Regions from separate parts of the Streptomyces sp. NPDC004838 genome, predicted to be linked through region 1. Evidence: riboswitches for the same ligand, from Rfam matches in the RefSeq annotation. Region 1 holds a riboswitch; each other region holds the start of a gene.
The links. Region 1 has a riboswitch for cyclic di-AMP ahead of ACWEFL_RS12570 (NlpC/P60 family protein). Riboswitches for the same ligand answer to the same signal wherever they lie in the genome.

Region 2: linked by a shared signal. The riboswitch ahead of ACWEFL_RS22735 (C40 family peptidase) and the one ahead of ACWEFL_RS12570 (NlpC/P60 family protein) in region 1 are both predicted to bind cyclic di-AMP.
Region 3: linked by a shared signal. The riboswitch ahead of ACWEFL_RS08645 (M23 family metallopeptidase) and the one ahead of ACWEFL_RS12570 (NlpC/P60 family protein) in region 1 are both predicted to bind cyclic di-AMP.

What each region holds. Positions count from the first base shown of each region.
Region 1 is NZ_JBSGAW010000009.1:25,676-29,878, reverse strand. Features, by position in the region: gene ACWEFL_RS12580 (hypothetical protein) at 89-442, shown strand; gene ACWEFL_RS12575 (hypothetical protein) at 700-1,074, opposite strand; gene ACWEFL_RS12570 (NlpC/P60 family protein) at 1,168-2,373, opposite strand; cyclic di-AMP (ydaO/yuaA leader) riboswitch at 2,384-2,545, opposite strand; gene pcrA (DNA helicase PcrA) at 2,818-4,203, shown strand, end outside.
Region 2 is NZ_JBSGAW010000020.1:112,928-117,130, forward strand. Features, by position in the region: gene ACWEFL_RS22725 (helix-turn-helix domain-containing protein) at 1-758, opposite strand, end outside; gene ACWEFL_RS22730 (ATP-binding protein) at 1,052-1,483, shown strand; gene ACWEFL_RS22735 (C40 family peptidase) at 1,703-2,179, opposite strand; cyclic di-AMP (ydaO/yuaA leader) riboswitch at 2,183-2,380, opposite strand; gene ACWEFL_RS22740 (hypothetical protein) at 2,732-3,040, opposite strand; gene ACWEFL_RS22745 (ATP-dependent Clp protease proteolytic subunit) at 3,048-3,683, opposite strand; gene ACWEFL_RS22750 (PASTA domain-containing protein) at 3,953-4,203, shown strand, end outside.
Region 3 is NZ_JBSGAW010000005.1:264,160-268,362, forward strand. Features, by position in the region: gene ACWEFL_RS08635 (bifunctional acetate--CoA ligase family protein/GNAT family N-acetyltransferase) at 1-582, opposite strand, end outside; gene ACWEFL_RS08640 (HPr family phosphocarrier protein) at 809-1,090, shown strand; gene ACWEFL_RS08645 (M23 family metallopeptidase) at 1,374-2,147, opposite strand; cyclic di-AMP (ydaO/yuaA leader) riboswitch at 2,161-2,322, opposite strand; gene ACWEFL_RS08650 (M16 family metallopeptidase) at 2,699-4,066, opposite strand; gene ACWEFL_RS08655 (M16 family metallopeptidase) at 4,093-4,203, opposite strand, start outside.

The DNA.
Region 1 (4,203 bases):
CACCCCTGCCGTGCCGCCGTGACCGTTGCGGCGAATGAGGCTTACCTGCCCTCGGACGGCCGATACGGGCCGGGCTAGGCTCCGCCGCATGGACGTACTCATCAATGTCTTCGTGGCCCTGCACATCATCGGTATCGCGGCCCTGCTGGGCGGCTTCTTCGCCCAGATGAAGGCGATGGGGCAGGGGACGGCGCGCTTCACACCGGGGATGCTGCACGGCGCGCTGACGATGCTCGTCACCGGCATGGCGCTGGTGGGCCTGAACCAGGCGGACGACCAGACGCTCGACCACGTCAAGATCGGCGTCAAGACGGCGGTGCTGGTGGTGATCCTGGGGCTCGTGTACGTCAAGCGGGACGAGGAGACGGTCGACAAGGCGCTCTTCGGCGCGGTGGGCGGGCTGACGGTGGCCAACATCCTCATCGCGACGCTCTGGACCTGAGACTGATCCGGACCCGAGGCCGCGGGGAGGTGCGGGGGAGCGCCAGCGCGGGCGAGCCCCCGGCGGGACGGTCATGAGCGCCCGCCCTTGAGAGCCGACCCGGCGCGCGGACCCTCGCGGAGCGCTGTCGGGCGGCGGACGGAGGCTGCGGCGCGGCGGCTGTGACACGGCGGCTCACGGGCGGTCGCCGAAGCTCCCCGTACCGGCCGTGGGAACGGGCGATTCCGCCGTACCGCGAACGGCCGCGACACCCTGGTTCAGCGGTCGACCGTCCACGCGGCGTCCGGGGGCGGTGTGCCCTGAGCGACGATGTGGCGGACGATCCGGAACGCCTCCCCCAGGGGCACGGTGTCCTCGTCGGGGTACTCGTCGTTCTGCCCGTTCTCCAGCACGAAGCCGTCGCTCCAGTCCTCGGCCCCCGGATCCGACGCGTGCTCGCCGGGGTCGCCCTCACCGTCGAGCAGCATCACCATCGCCCGCTCGGTGTTGGTGACGACGGCGAGCCGTCGCCCGGTCGAACTGGTCAGCCACGACTCACAGGTCCCGGCCGTCATCCTTCTGCCGATCTCCTCCACGGCCTCATCGGCCGTCACCGGCGGAGCACCCTCGCGGAACGCCCAGGTCTCTGACATGGGTACGACCCTCTCACGCGGTGACGCGGACCATCCGCCCTCCGGGCGGGGCGGATGCCGAACCCGCGTGCCGAACCCGCGTTCCGCCTCCGCTCAGGCGGGGCGCACGCTGCCGTAGATCGGCATGTAGTAGATCGACTCCTCGCGCACGTTCGCACCGGGCTTCGGCGCGTGGATCATCTTGCCGCCGCCGACATAGATCCCGACATGGCTGATGTCGTCGTAGAAGAAGACCAGGTCACCGGGGCGCAGATCCTTCGTCTCCACTCGGGTGCCGATCTTCACCTGGTCCCAGGTGGTACGCGGGAGGTTCACGCCGGCCGCCTTCCAGGCCGCCTGGGTCAGCCCGGAGCAGTCGTACGAACTGGGCCCGGCGGCGCCCCAGACGTACGGCTTGCCGATCTGAGCGCGGGCGAAGGAGAGAACCTTGTCCGCCTTGGCGGTCGAGGTGCCGCCTCCCGTGCTCGAGCCGCTTCCGGTCCCGCCGCCAGTGCCGGCATCGCTGCCCGCGCCGGGGGCCGTCTCCCGCGCGCGCTGCTGCTCCAGTCGTTTGCGCTCGGCCTCGGCCTCGGCCTTCTGTCGCGCCCGCGCCGCCTCCTCCTGCTTCGCCTTCGCCTCGGCCAGCCGCCGAGCCTCGGCCGCCTTCTCGCGCTCGATCGCCGCGAGCCGGGCCTTCTCCTGCGCCGTCAGCTTCGACAGGAGCGAGCGCGCCTCCGCGAGCTTGGACTGCACCCGCTGCTTTCCGGCGCGCAGGGCGTCCTGCGACTCGGTGAGGGACGCGAGGCTCTCGGTCGCCCTGGCCCGCTGCCGGGCGGCCTCGGCCCGCTGGGTCTCGTAGTCGGCGACGGCCTCACGCTGACGGTCCGTCATCCGGTCCATCAGCTGCGTCTGGTCGAAGTACTGCTGCGGGCTGTCCGCGAACAGCAGCGCGGCGGTCGGAGCGACCGCACCAGTGCGGTACTGCGCGGCCGCATAGCCGCCGAGCGCCCGGCGCGACTCGTTCAGCTTCTCCGTACGCCGCGCCGCCTCGTCGAGCAGCCGGTCGACCTCGGCGCGCTTCCCGGCGGTGGTCTCCTTCGCCTTGTTGAACTCCTGGGTCGCCGTACCGGCCTGCCGGTAGAGATCGTCGACCTTCTTCTGCACCTCCTCGACGGAGGGCTTCGGCACGGGCGGCGCGGCCGGGGCCGCGCCGGCGCTCTGCGCCGACAGCAGACCGACGGAGGCGAGAGCCGCCGTCGTGAAGCCGACGGCCGCAGTGGGTTTCGCGGTACGACTTCGGGGCTTGCGATGCGACACCAAGACCGGCGTCTCCTCTTCCGTTGACCGCCTACCGGGTTAGCTGTCGGGTTCGGGCGGAACGGAAGATCGCCCTACGGACCGGTACGACAGGCCCGATTCACCCCGGTTGTGCATGGTGGGTCCCCGGTTCCGAACTCCTGTGAGGAAAGCCCGGATTCGGCGTGGGCTGCCCGCTTGGCGTGGATCGCCGCGAGGGAACGGGCCGCCTGGTCGAGCACGCTAGCCAACGGTGTGGCTGCTGTGAAGGTTGATGTTCGATATGCCCGATACATTTTCGTGACCTTTCGGCGGGAGGGTGCCTCCGGCTCGGCGGGTGACGGAGAGGATTCGCCTGGTCACGGGTGGTTCGGCCCGTGACCGCCGCTCGGGCCGCGGCGGTGCCTGAGCCCGCGTACGCCCATGCGGCGGCGGGCTGTCGGTGGCGAGGCATAAACTCGGAGAGCGATGAGCAGCCTCTTTGACGAAGACTTCCTGGCGAACCTCCAGCGCACCCCGGAGGAGCCCCCGCCGCCGCCCGAGGACCATCAGGGTCCCGAGGACGAAGCCCGGGAGGAGATCCCGGACGATCTCTTCCAGGGCGCCTACGACGTGCCTCCGGCCCGTGACGCGTACTACCGCGACGGAGCACCGCGTACGGTCGTGGACCCCGAAGCCCTGCTCGACGGGCTGAACGAACAGCAGCGCGCCGCCGTCGTGCACACCGGATCGCCCCTGCTCATCGTCGCCGGGGCCGGTTCCGGCAAGACCCGTGTGCTGACCCACCGGATCGCCCACCTCCTGGCGACCCGCCGCGTCCACCCCGGACAGATACTGGCGATCACCTTCACCAACAAGGCCGCCGGTGAGATGAAGGAGCGCGTCGAGCACCTGGTCGGCCCGCGCGCGGGCGCCATGTGGGTCTCCACCTTCCACAGCGCCTGCGTCCGCATCCTGCGCCGCGAGTCCAAGAAACTCGGCTTCACCTCCTCGTTCTCCATCTACGACGCGGCGGACTCCAAGCGCCTGATGGCCCTCGTCTGCCGCGATCTGGATCTCGACCCGAAGAAGTTCCCGCCGAAGTCCTTCAGCGCCCAGGTCTCCAATCTGAAGAACGAGCTGATCGACGAGGAGAGCTACGCGGATCAGGCCGCCGGTTCCGGGGGAGGGTTCGAGAAGACGCTCGCCGAGGCGTACCGGATGTACCAGGCGCGGCTGCGCGAGGCCAACGCCCTGGACTTCGACGACATCATCATGACGGCCGTCCATCTGCTCCAGGCGTTCCCGGACGTCGCCGAGCACTACCGGCGGCGCTTCCGCCATGTCATGGTCGACGAGTACCAGGACACCAACCACGCCCAGTACACACTCGTACGCGAACTGGTGGGCACGGGCTACGAGGACCTGCCGCCCGCCGAACTCTGCGTCGTCGGCGACGCCGACCAGTCGATCTACGCCTTCCGCGGCGCGACCATCCGCAACATCCTCCAGTTCGAGGAGGACTACGCGGACGCGACGACGATCCTGCTGGAGCAGAACTACCGCTCCACCCAGACGATCCTCTCCGCCGCCAACGCCGTCATCGAGCGGAACGAGAGCCGCCGCCCCAAGAACCTGTGGACGAACGCGGGCACGGGCGCGCAGATCACCGGCTATGTCGCCGACACCGAGCACGACGAGGCGCAGTTCGTCGCCGACGAGATCGACCGGCTCACGGACGAGGGCGACGCGAAGGCCGGCGACGTCGCCGTCTTCTACCGGACGAACGCCCAGTCCCGTGTCTTCGAGGAGATCTTCATCCGCGTCGGCCTGCCGTACAAGGTCGTCGGCGGAGTCCGCTTCTACGAGCGCAAG
Region 2 (4,203 bases), on a different contig from region 1:
TCTGCCCGCTCCAGATGGAGGCTACTCGTCAAATGGTCGAGAACGACCACATCCAGATCAGAAGTGTTCGGAAAGGAGAAGATAACGAAAGAGTTGGCGAGTCCGACATACGCGCCGACGGAGAACGGCAGTACCTGGATCCGTACATGAGGCAACCCGGCGGAGCGGATCAGCTCCCCCAACTGCTCCCGCATCACCCGTGAGCCCCCGACCCTCCGTCGCAGCGCGGCCTCGTCCAGCACGACGCGCAGCTTCAGCGGCTTCCTGCCGCGCAGCACCGACTGCCGGGCGATCCGCACCTCCGCCAGGGAGTTGACGGTCGCCTCGGGCAGATCCTCAAGCGTCGACCGGGTCACCGCCCGCGCGTACTCCGGGGTCTGCAACAGTCCCGGCACCACCGAGGTCTCCAGCGTGCGCACGGCGCACGCCTGCGCCTCCAGGGAGATGAAGTCCCGGTACTCGGGCGGCAGCAGCCCCCGGTAGGCGTGCCACCAGTGTTGGCCGCCCGAGCCGTCGGCCGCTCCGGCGAGGGTCTCCAGCAGATTCCTCAGCTGGGGGTCGGCGACCTCGTACACATCGAGCAGCAGCCGTACGTCGGCGCTCTTCACCCCGCTGGCCCCGGTCTCGATCCGGCTCACCTTCGACTGGTGCCAGCCGGCCAGCTCTCCGGCGTTCCGGCTGGTGAGGCCGGCGGCCAGCCGCAGCTTGCGGAGTTCCTCGCCGAGTTTGCGGCGGCGCACCGCGGGACCGTGCTGCATCAGGGCATCCTTCCTGCCGGTCCGTCTCCGTCGGTCCTCGGCCTCGATCCGTCGTCAGCCCCTGCGGTCGGCCGGATCGGCCCGTCGGACAAGGTTCTGAGTGTGCGCCCAAAAGCGGTTTCATGTTGCAGAGTTCACCGCATCGAGCGACAGATATATGCATATCTTTGTGGATCGCCACTCCTGGCGGCACGATGAGTGGCAGTCTGGCCGCAGCGCAATCCGTGGCCGCCCGCGCATCCATCCGCTACGAATTCGGAGCACGGCCGCGGTGGGAAAGGGACAGCGTCGCCATGGCAGATCTTCAGGAAGCCTCCATCACCCTGCCGAGCGAACCCGCCTCGGTGTCCGTGGCCCGGAGATACGCCACGGATGTCGTCTCCGGCTGGGGACTGCCGGCCGACAGCGAGACGGTCGACACGATCCGGCTGATCGTCTCGGAGCTGACCACCAACGCCGTACAGCACACCTTCGGCCAGTCGCCCACCTTCACGGTGGACCTGTCGCTGGAGCGGGACGAGGAACTGCGCATCGGGGTGACCGACAGCCACCCGCGCTGGCCGCAGCGACTGCCGGCGGCCGTCCGGCAGGACAACGGGCGGGGCATGGTCATCATCCGAAGCCTGACCGCGCACTCCGGCGGACGGCTCTCGGTCACCCCGACCGAGGAGGGCGGCAAGACCGTCTGGATCGCACTTCCGTGGACCGTGCCGGTGCCGAACTGACCGAGGCGCGCGCCGTGGTTCGCGTCTTGGTGCGCGCCGGGCTTGTGCCGTGCTCGTGCCGGGCGGTGAGGGCGGCGGGCCATTCCGCCGAGGAGGCCAAGGCTCGTGAGAGAGGCCCGGCCGGGCCGCGGAGTAACCGCTGAGGGCGCTCACAGCCCGACGCGCCGGCGGCCGGGCGAGACCCCGGCGACCGGCGCGTGTTCTGTCAGGTGCGGGCCGTCAGCGGACCCGGCCGTACAGGACGCTCTTGCTCCAGATCTTGTCCAGCTTCACCCAGGAGCCCGTCTTGGGCGAATGCCAGATCTTTCCCTTCCCGGCGTAGATGCCCACGTGGTACACCCTCTTGTTGCTGTGGAAGAAGACCAGGTCCCCGATCTGCCGTGAGGACGCCGAGACCTTGCGGGTCGAGTTGTACTGCTGCTGAGCGGTCCGCGGGAGCTTCTTCCCCGCCTTTTTGTACGAGTAGAGCGTGAGCCCCGAGCAGTCGAAGCGGGAAGGGCCCACGGCGCCGTACTTGTAGGGCGCCCCCTTCTTCGAGGCCGCGATCTTCAGCGCCTTTCCTGCGTGCGTCGTGGCCGCCTGGGCCTCGGCCGTGCCGCCCGGCACGATCAGGGTGCCGCCGAGCGCGGCGAGGGTCAGGGCCGATACGGCGCCCGCCCGGCTGATCAGAGACGGGACGTTCTTCTGCGCAGTCATGCGCAACCCTTCGTCAGCCGCCTGTGAAGGATGACCTGTCGGGTTCGGGCGGACGAAGGTGCCCGGCCGCTGACGCGGCTTCACCCCTAGGGACTTCCGGACCGGCCGGCTGTCCCGTGCTGCGTGGGTCCTCCACTCCTGCCGAAGCACTCCTGTCGACCAGTGGTCCGGAACAGCGGCAGGATTCGGCGTCTGTCCGGACTGCCCCGCCGAGGTGACGGGGGCTTGTCGTCCCAGGGATCTTGACCTACGCACCGCCGGTTTTCCGAGGCAAAACGGCGATATGTGAGTTTCAACACGAATACTCTGTTCGGGTGGACGTGCCCCGTCGCGCCTCGGTGTTCGACGGCCTACGAGGCTCTTACCAGCACCGGAATGAGATATTCCGGTTTCTTGGTCGTCTCCGTGCGCAACTCGACCGTAGCCGCCGACCGGTGGGTGACTACTTCAAAAGAGGTATGTCTTCTGGTACTCCGATGGCGGTTGACATTCGCTCGGGGGTGGCTTCGGGCCCCGAGGCGAAGTCCGCCGCCGGTCCTGAGCGAAGGTCCGTCACCGGTCCGGAGGCGGCGGCACGGTGACCCGGAGCGCCCTCCTCTCCCCGTCGAGGACTCTCAACGCCCCGGCGAGTGTGACCGAGTGCACCTCGCTCTCGCCGCGCAGATGCATCAGCGCCAGGGCGTCCCGCAGCGCGGTCGCCCGGCTCACGAGTGCCTGTGCGGCGCGGAGCGCGCCGTAGGTGTGGGTGGAGCGGGCCGGATTGATCCGTCCCACCATGTCGACGACTTCGAGGTAACTGTCGATGAGCGCGCACTCGGCGCGGGTCAGCGCGGGCAGCGGCGGCGGTTCGGGCAGCGGCATGACGTCATCACCCGGAAGAGCGGCCGGAGCGCGAGGTCTTGCGGTCGGTGACGACATGGTCCACCAGTCCGTACTCCCTGGCGGCCGCGGCGTCGAAGAACCGGTCCCGTTCCAGATCCGCCGTGACCCGCTCCACCGGCCGGCCGGTGTGCCGTGCGAGAAGCTCCGCGAGCTGAGCACGGAGCCGGAGCAGTTCCGCGGTCGCGATCTCCAGGTCGGACGGCATACCGCGCATCGGTTCGTCGAGCGAGGGCTGCTGAACGACGATCCGGGCCCCCGGCAGCGCCATCCGCTTTCCGGGGGTTCCCGCGGCGAGGAGCAGTGCGGCGGTCGAGGCGGCCTGGCCGATGCAGACCGTCTCCACGTCGCAGGTGACCACCTGCATGGTGTCGTAGATCGCCGACATGGCGCTGAGCGAGCCGCCGGGGGAGTTGATGTACAGCGAGATGTCCCGGTCCGGCGCCGTGTATTCGAGATGCAGGAACTGCGCGATCACATCGTTGGCGGCGGTGTCGTCGACATCGGTACCGAGGAAGACGATCCGTTCGTCGAGCAGCTTCGAGTACGGATCGAGGGTCCGGATTCCCTGGGCGGTGCGCTCCGAGAACTGGGGCAGGACGTAGCGGGCGGCGGGACGGGTCATGGCGTACCTCTCCTCGGTGCACTACTGGAACGGTGTCTGTAAAAAATGTACAGGACGTACAGAACTGAGAAGGGTGCGCTTCTGATGCGAGGAGAGGAAGGTCAAGCCAGAGGACGATTGCGTGGCGAGCGGACAGTGGGGCGAGGCGGATCAACACGCCTTCTCCGCCGATTGATCACAAGTGCGTCACTACGGGGAAGTGCGGGGCACCGCGGACGATTCGGGGCCGCTAGGTTCAATCCTGCAGTCGACATCCTTGGGGGGATCTCATGAGCTGGGGTCAGCAACAGCCGTCATCGCCGTCATCCCAGACGCCGCAGTGGGGGCAGCCCTCCGGGCCGCCGCCGCCGGAGAAGGGGCCGGGGTGGGCGCGGAAGCGGATCGCCATTCCGGCGGCCGTTCTCCTCTTCTTCATGGGCGTCGTCATCGGCGCGGCCGGGGGAGGCGGTACCGAATCGGCAGGGGACTCCGAAGCCGCCTCGGCCGCGACCGGGGTCAAGGCGGCGCCGGGGCCCACCGT
Region 3 (4,203 bases), on a different contig from region 1:
GCGCTGCACCGCGAGGGACTCGGCGGTCGGTTCGAGGTCGAGCGTCAGATGGACGGAGCCGTCCCCGAAAGAGCGCTTCTGGGTATACCCGCCGTCCCGGAACACCTTGATCATCTTGGTGTTCGCGGGCAGGACCTCGGCGGCGAACCGCCGGATGCCGCGCTCACGCGCGACCGCGGCGATGTGTTCGAGCATCGCGGAGGCGATCCCGCGCCCCTGGTGGGCGTCCTGGACCAGGAACGCGACCTCCGCCTCGTCCGCGGGCGCTCCCGCGGGACGGCCCTGCTCGTCGATGCGGTCGTAGCGGACGGTCGCGATGAACTCCCCGCCGACCATGGCGGCGAGCCCCACCCTGTCCACATAGTCGTGATGGGTGAACCGGTGCACGTCCTTCGGGGACAGCCGCGGGTAGGGCGCGAAGAAGCGGTAATACTTCGACTCGTCCGAGACCTTCTCATAGAAGCTGATCAGCCGGTCGGCGTCATCGACGGTGATGGGCCTGATACGCGCGGTGGCGCCGTCACGCAGCACCACGTCCGCTTCCCAGTGGTCGGGGTACGCGTGATCGCCGTCCGTCTGCATGGCAGAAAGCCTACGGCGCGGCCACCGTTCAAGGGGGGCTCTCCGCGATGGTCACTGGCCGCTGCGGCGAGGTCACAGGTCGCGGCCGGTGCTCCGGCACGGCAATCTGGGAGCGCCGACCGACCGGAAGGCCGGGACAATGCCGGGACAAGCGGTCGGTACGGAGAACACCGGCCCGTCGTGAGAGACTGGTCTAGACAACCGCTGAAACTTGAAGGGCAACACCATGGCTGAGCGCCGCGTCAACGTCGGCTGGGCCGAGGGCCTTCACGCCCGCCCCGCTTCCATCTTCGTCCGTGCCGCCACGGCCTCCGGCGTCCCGGTGACGATCGCCAGGGCCGACGGCACTCCGGTGAACGCCGCCTCCATGCTCGCCGTCCTCGGCCTGGGCGCGCAGGGCGGCGAAGAGATCGTGCTCGCGTCCGACGCGGACGACGCGGAGGTCGCCCTGGACCGGCTGGCCAAGCTGGTGGCCGAGGGCCTCGAAGAGCTGCCCGAGACGGTCTGACGACCTGATCCGTTCCTGATCCGTCGATCCGCCGTCGTTGTACGGATCTCCGTTCGGCCGTACGACCTGGAGCCGCGCTTCCCGTATTCGGGAGACGCGGCTCCTTCCGTTCCATGAGATGCCCGGCCCTGTTCGTCCGATGGCCGGCGAGTTCTTCGGCGGTCGGACGGGACGGCGAACGCCGGAGGTCCCGGCGTCTGTACGCCGGGACCTCCGGAAGGCGAATCCTATGGACAGCACGGCTGACGCGGACAGCAGCACAGGCAGCGATTCGGCGCGGAGATCAGACCTTCACACCGCGCGCACGCAGATACGAGATCGGGTTGATGTCGGACCCGTACTCGGCATCGGTGCGGACCTCGAAGTGAAGGTGCGGCCCGGTGGAGTTGCCGGTCGAGCCCGCGGCACCGATCCGCTGGCCGGGCATGACGTTCTGGCCCACGGAGACGCCGATGGCGGCGAGGTGGCCGTACTGGGTGTACGAGCCGTCGTTCATCTTGATCACGACGTTGTAGCCGTACGCGCCGCCCCAGCCGGCCTCGACGACGGTGCCGGCGCCCACGGACACCACGGAGGTGCCGTACGGCGCGCGGAAGTCGACGCCGGTGTGGCTGCCGGAGGACCAGAGCGAACTGTTGGCCTGGTAGGCCGTGGAGACATGCGAACCGGCGACGGGCAGCCGGTAGGAGTTGAGGAGCTTGCGCTCGGCCTCACGGGCGGCGCGCTCCTCGGCCGCACGGGCCGCCTTGGCTCGGGCTTCGGCCGCCGCCTCCGCGCGAGCGGCGGCCTCGGCGGCCTCCTGCTGCTGGACGAACGCCTGATCGGCGACCTCGTCGGCGAGGGTCTCGACGGCGAGGGTCTGGGTGAGTCCGGTGTCCTCGACGCTGACACCGCCGGGCTCCGCGGTCTTGGCACCGGAGTCCGCGGCGAACGCCGGGGACGCGATGGTTCCGATGACACCGGTGGTGGCGAGAGTCGCGGCTCCGGCGATGCTCGCGCTCTTGCGCGTCACACGGTTCGGGGCGCGGTGTTTCCCGGCAGGACGGGCGAACGCCATGGAGAGGCTGATCCTTTCCTTCCTTCTCGCCTACCGGGTTAGCTGACGGGTTCGGAGCAGGAAGGTCTCCTACGGACTCCTCCGCACGGCGCGAAGGGGTCCGATTCACCCCATGGGGACTGGGTCCCCGGCTCCCCCTGGCTCGCGCCTGACGGGGATTCGGCGATGACTGCCCGTGCCGCGGATGCGGCGTGCTTCTGGCGTGCAGCCGGGTCGACGCTAGGCCGGAGCGCTGTCGATCACCAAACACACGCCCTGTTTTGTTGCACATGCCACAGGACTTCTCGCCCAACTTCTCAATAAATGGGACATTTGACGGTGTCTACGACAGATCCCCGACATCCCATGGATGCCGGGGATCCGTGCCGCTCACGCGTTCGCTCCGACGGCGACCCGGACGCGGCCAACCACCGCGGCCGAGCCGTGTCACCCCCGCGTCGGGTCCGAGCCGGGCCGGGTCGGTCGGGTCGCCGTCGGATCCGGGCCGGATCCGGGCGGGATCCGGGTCGGTTCCAGGTCAGGTCCGGGTCGGACTCCGCGCGGTGGCTCAATCAGCCCGTGACAACCGTCACTTCGCCGATCCCGAGCGCCCTGACCGGCTCCTCGATCTGCGAGGCGTCACCGACCAGCACGGTGACGAGCCGGTCCTCCGGGAAGGCGGCCACGGCCGCGGCCGTCGCCTCCACGGTGCCGGTCTCGGCGAGGCGGACGTACAACTGCGCCTGGAAATCGTCCGGGAGATGCTGCTCCACCTGGTCGGCGAGGGTGCCCGCGACGGAAGCGGCCATCTCGAACCGCAGCGGCGCGACGCCCACCAGATTCTGCACGGCGACATCGCGTTCGCTGTCGGTCAGGCCCTCGGCCGCCAGCGTCCGCAGCACCTTCCACAGGTCCTCCAGCGCCGGTCCGGTGTTGGGCGTGTCCACGGAACCGCTGATGCCGAGCAGCGACGCGCCCGACCCGTCCGGGGCGGAGCACAGCACCTGGCCGAAGGCCCGTACGCCGTACGTGTAGCCCTTCTCCTCACGCAGCACCCGGTCCAGCCGGGAGGTGAGCGTGCCGCCCAGGCAGTAGGTGCCGAGCACCTGGGCGGGCCAGACCCGGTCGTGCCGGTCCGGGCCGATCCGGCCGATCAGCAACTGGGTCTGCACCGCGCCGGGACGGTCCACGATGACCACCCGTCCCGTGTCGTCCGCGGTGATCACCGGCGCCGGCCCGCGCTCGGCCGTGTCGCCCGTCCAGTCGCCGACGGTCTCGGCGAGCACGGCGTCGAGATCGACCCCCGTGAGATCACCGACGATCACCGCGGTGGCCGTGGCGGGCCGTACATGGGCCTCGAAGAACGCCCGTACGGCGGCGGAGTCGATCCGGGCCACGGTCTCCTCCGTCCCCTGGCGGGGACGGGACATGCGCAGCGAGGACGGGAACAGCTGCCGGTACAGCTCCTTGGCCGCGCGGCGGCCCGGGTTGGCCGTCTCGTGCGGGATCTCGTCCAGCCGGTTGCGTACGAGCCGCTCGATCTCGCTCTCGGCGAAGGCGGGCGCCCTCAAAGCCTCGGCGAGCAGCCCGAGCGCCTTGGGCAGCCGGGAGACCGGGACTTCCAGGGAGACGCGGACGCCGGGGTGGTCGGCGTGCGCGTCGAGGGTGGCGCCGCAGCGCTCCAGCTCGGCCGCGAACTCCTCGGCGGTGCGCTTGTCGGTACCCTCGGACAGCGCGCGCGCCATGATCGTGGCGACACCGTCGAGTCCCTCGGGCTCGGCGCCCAGCGGGGCGTCGAGGGAGATCTCGACCGCCACCACCTGCTGGCCGGGGCGGTGGCAGCGCAGCACGGTCAGGCCGTTGTCCAGGGTGCCGCGATCAGGGGCGGGGAACGCCCAGGGCATGGGCTCCCCCGCCTTGGGCTGGGGGTGGAACTCCATGGTGGTCAACGGCTCAGCGGCATGGGTCACCGGTCCGCTCCCTCTTCCTCGTCGCTCTGGTTGTCCTGGTCGGTCGTGCCGGTCGTGCCGGTCGTGTCGCCCGTGTCGGAGACCGGTTCGTACACCAGCACCGCGCG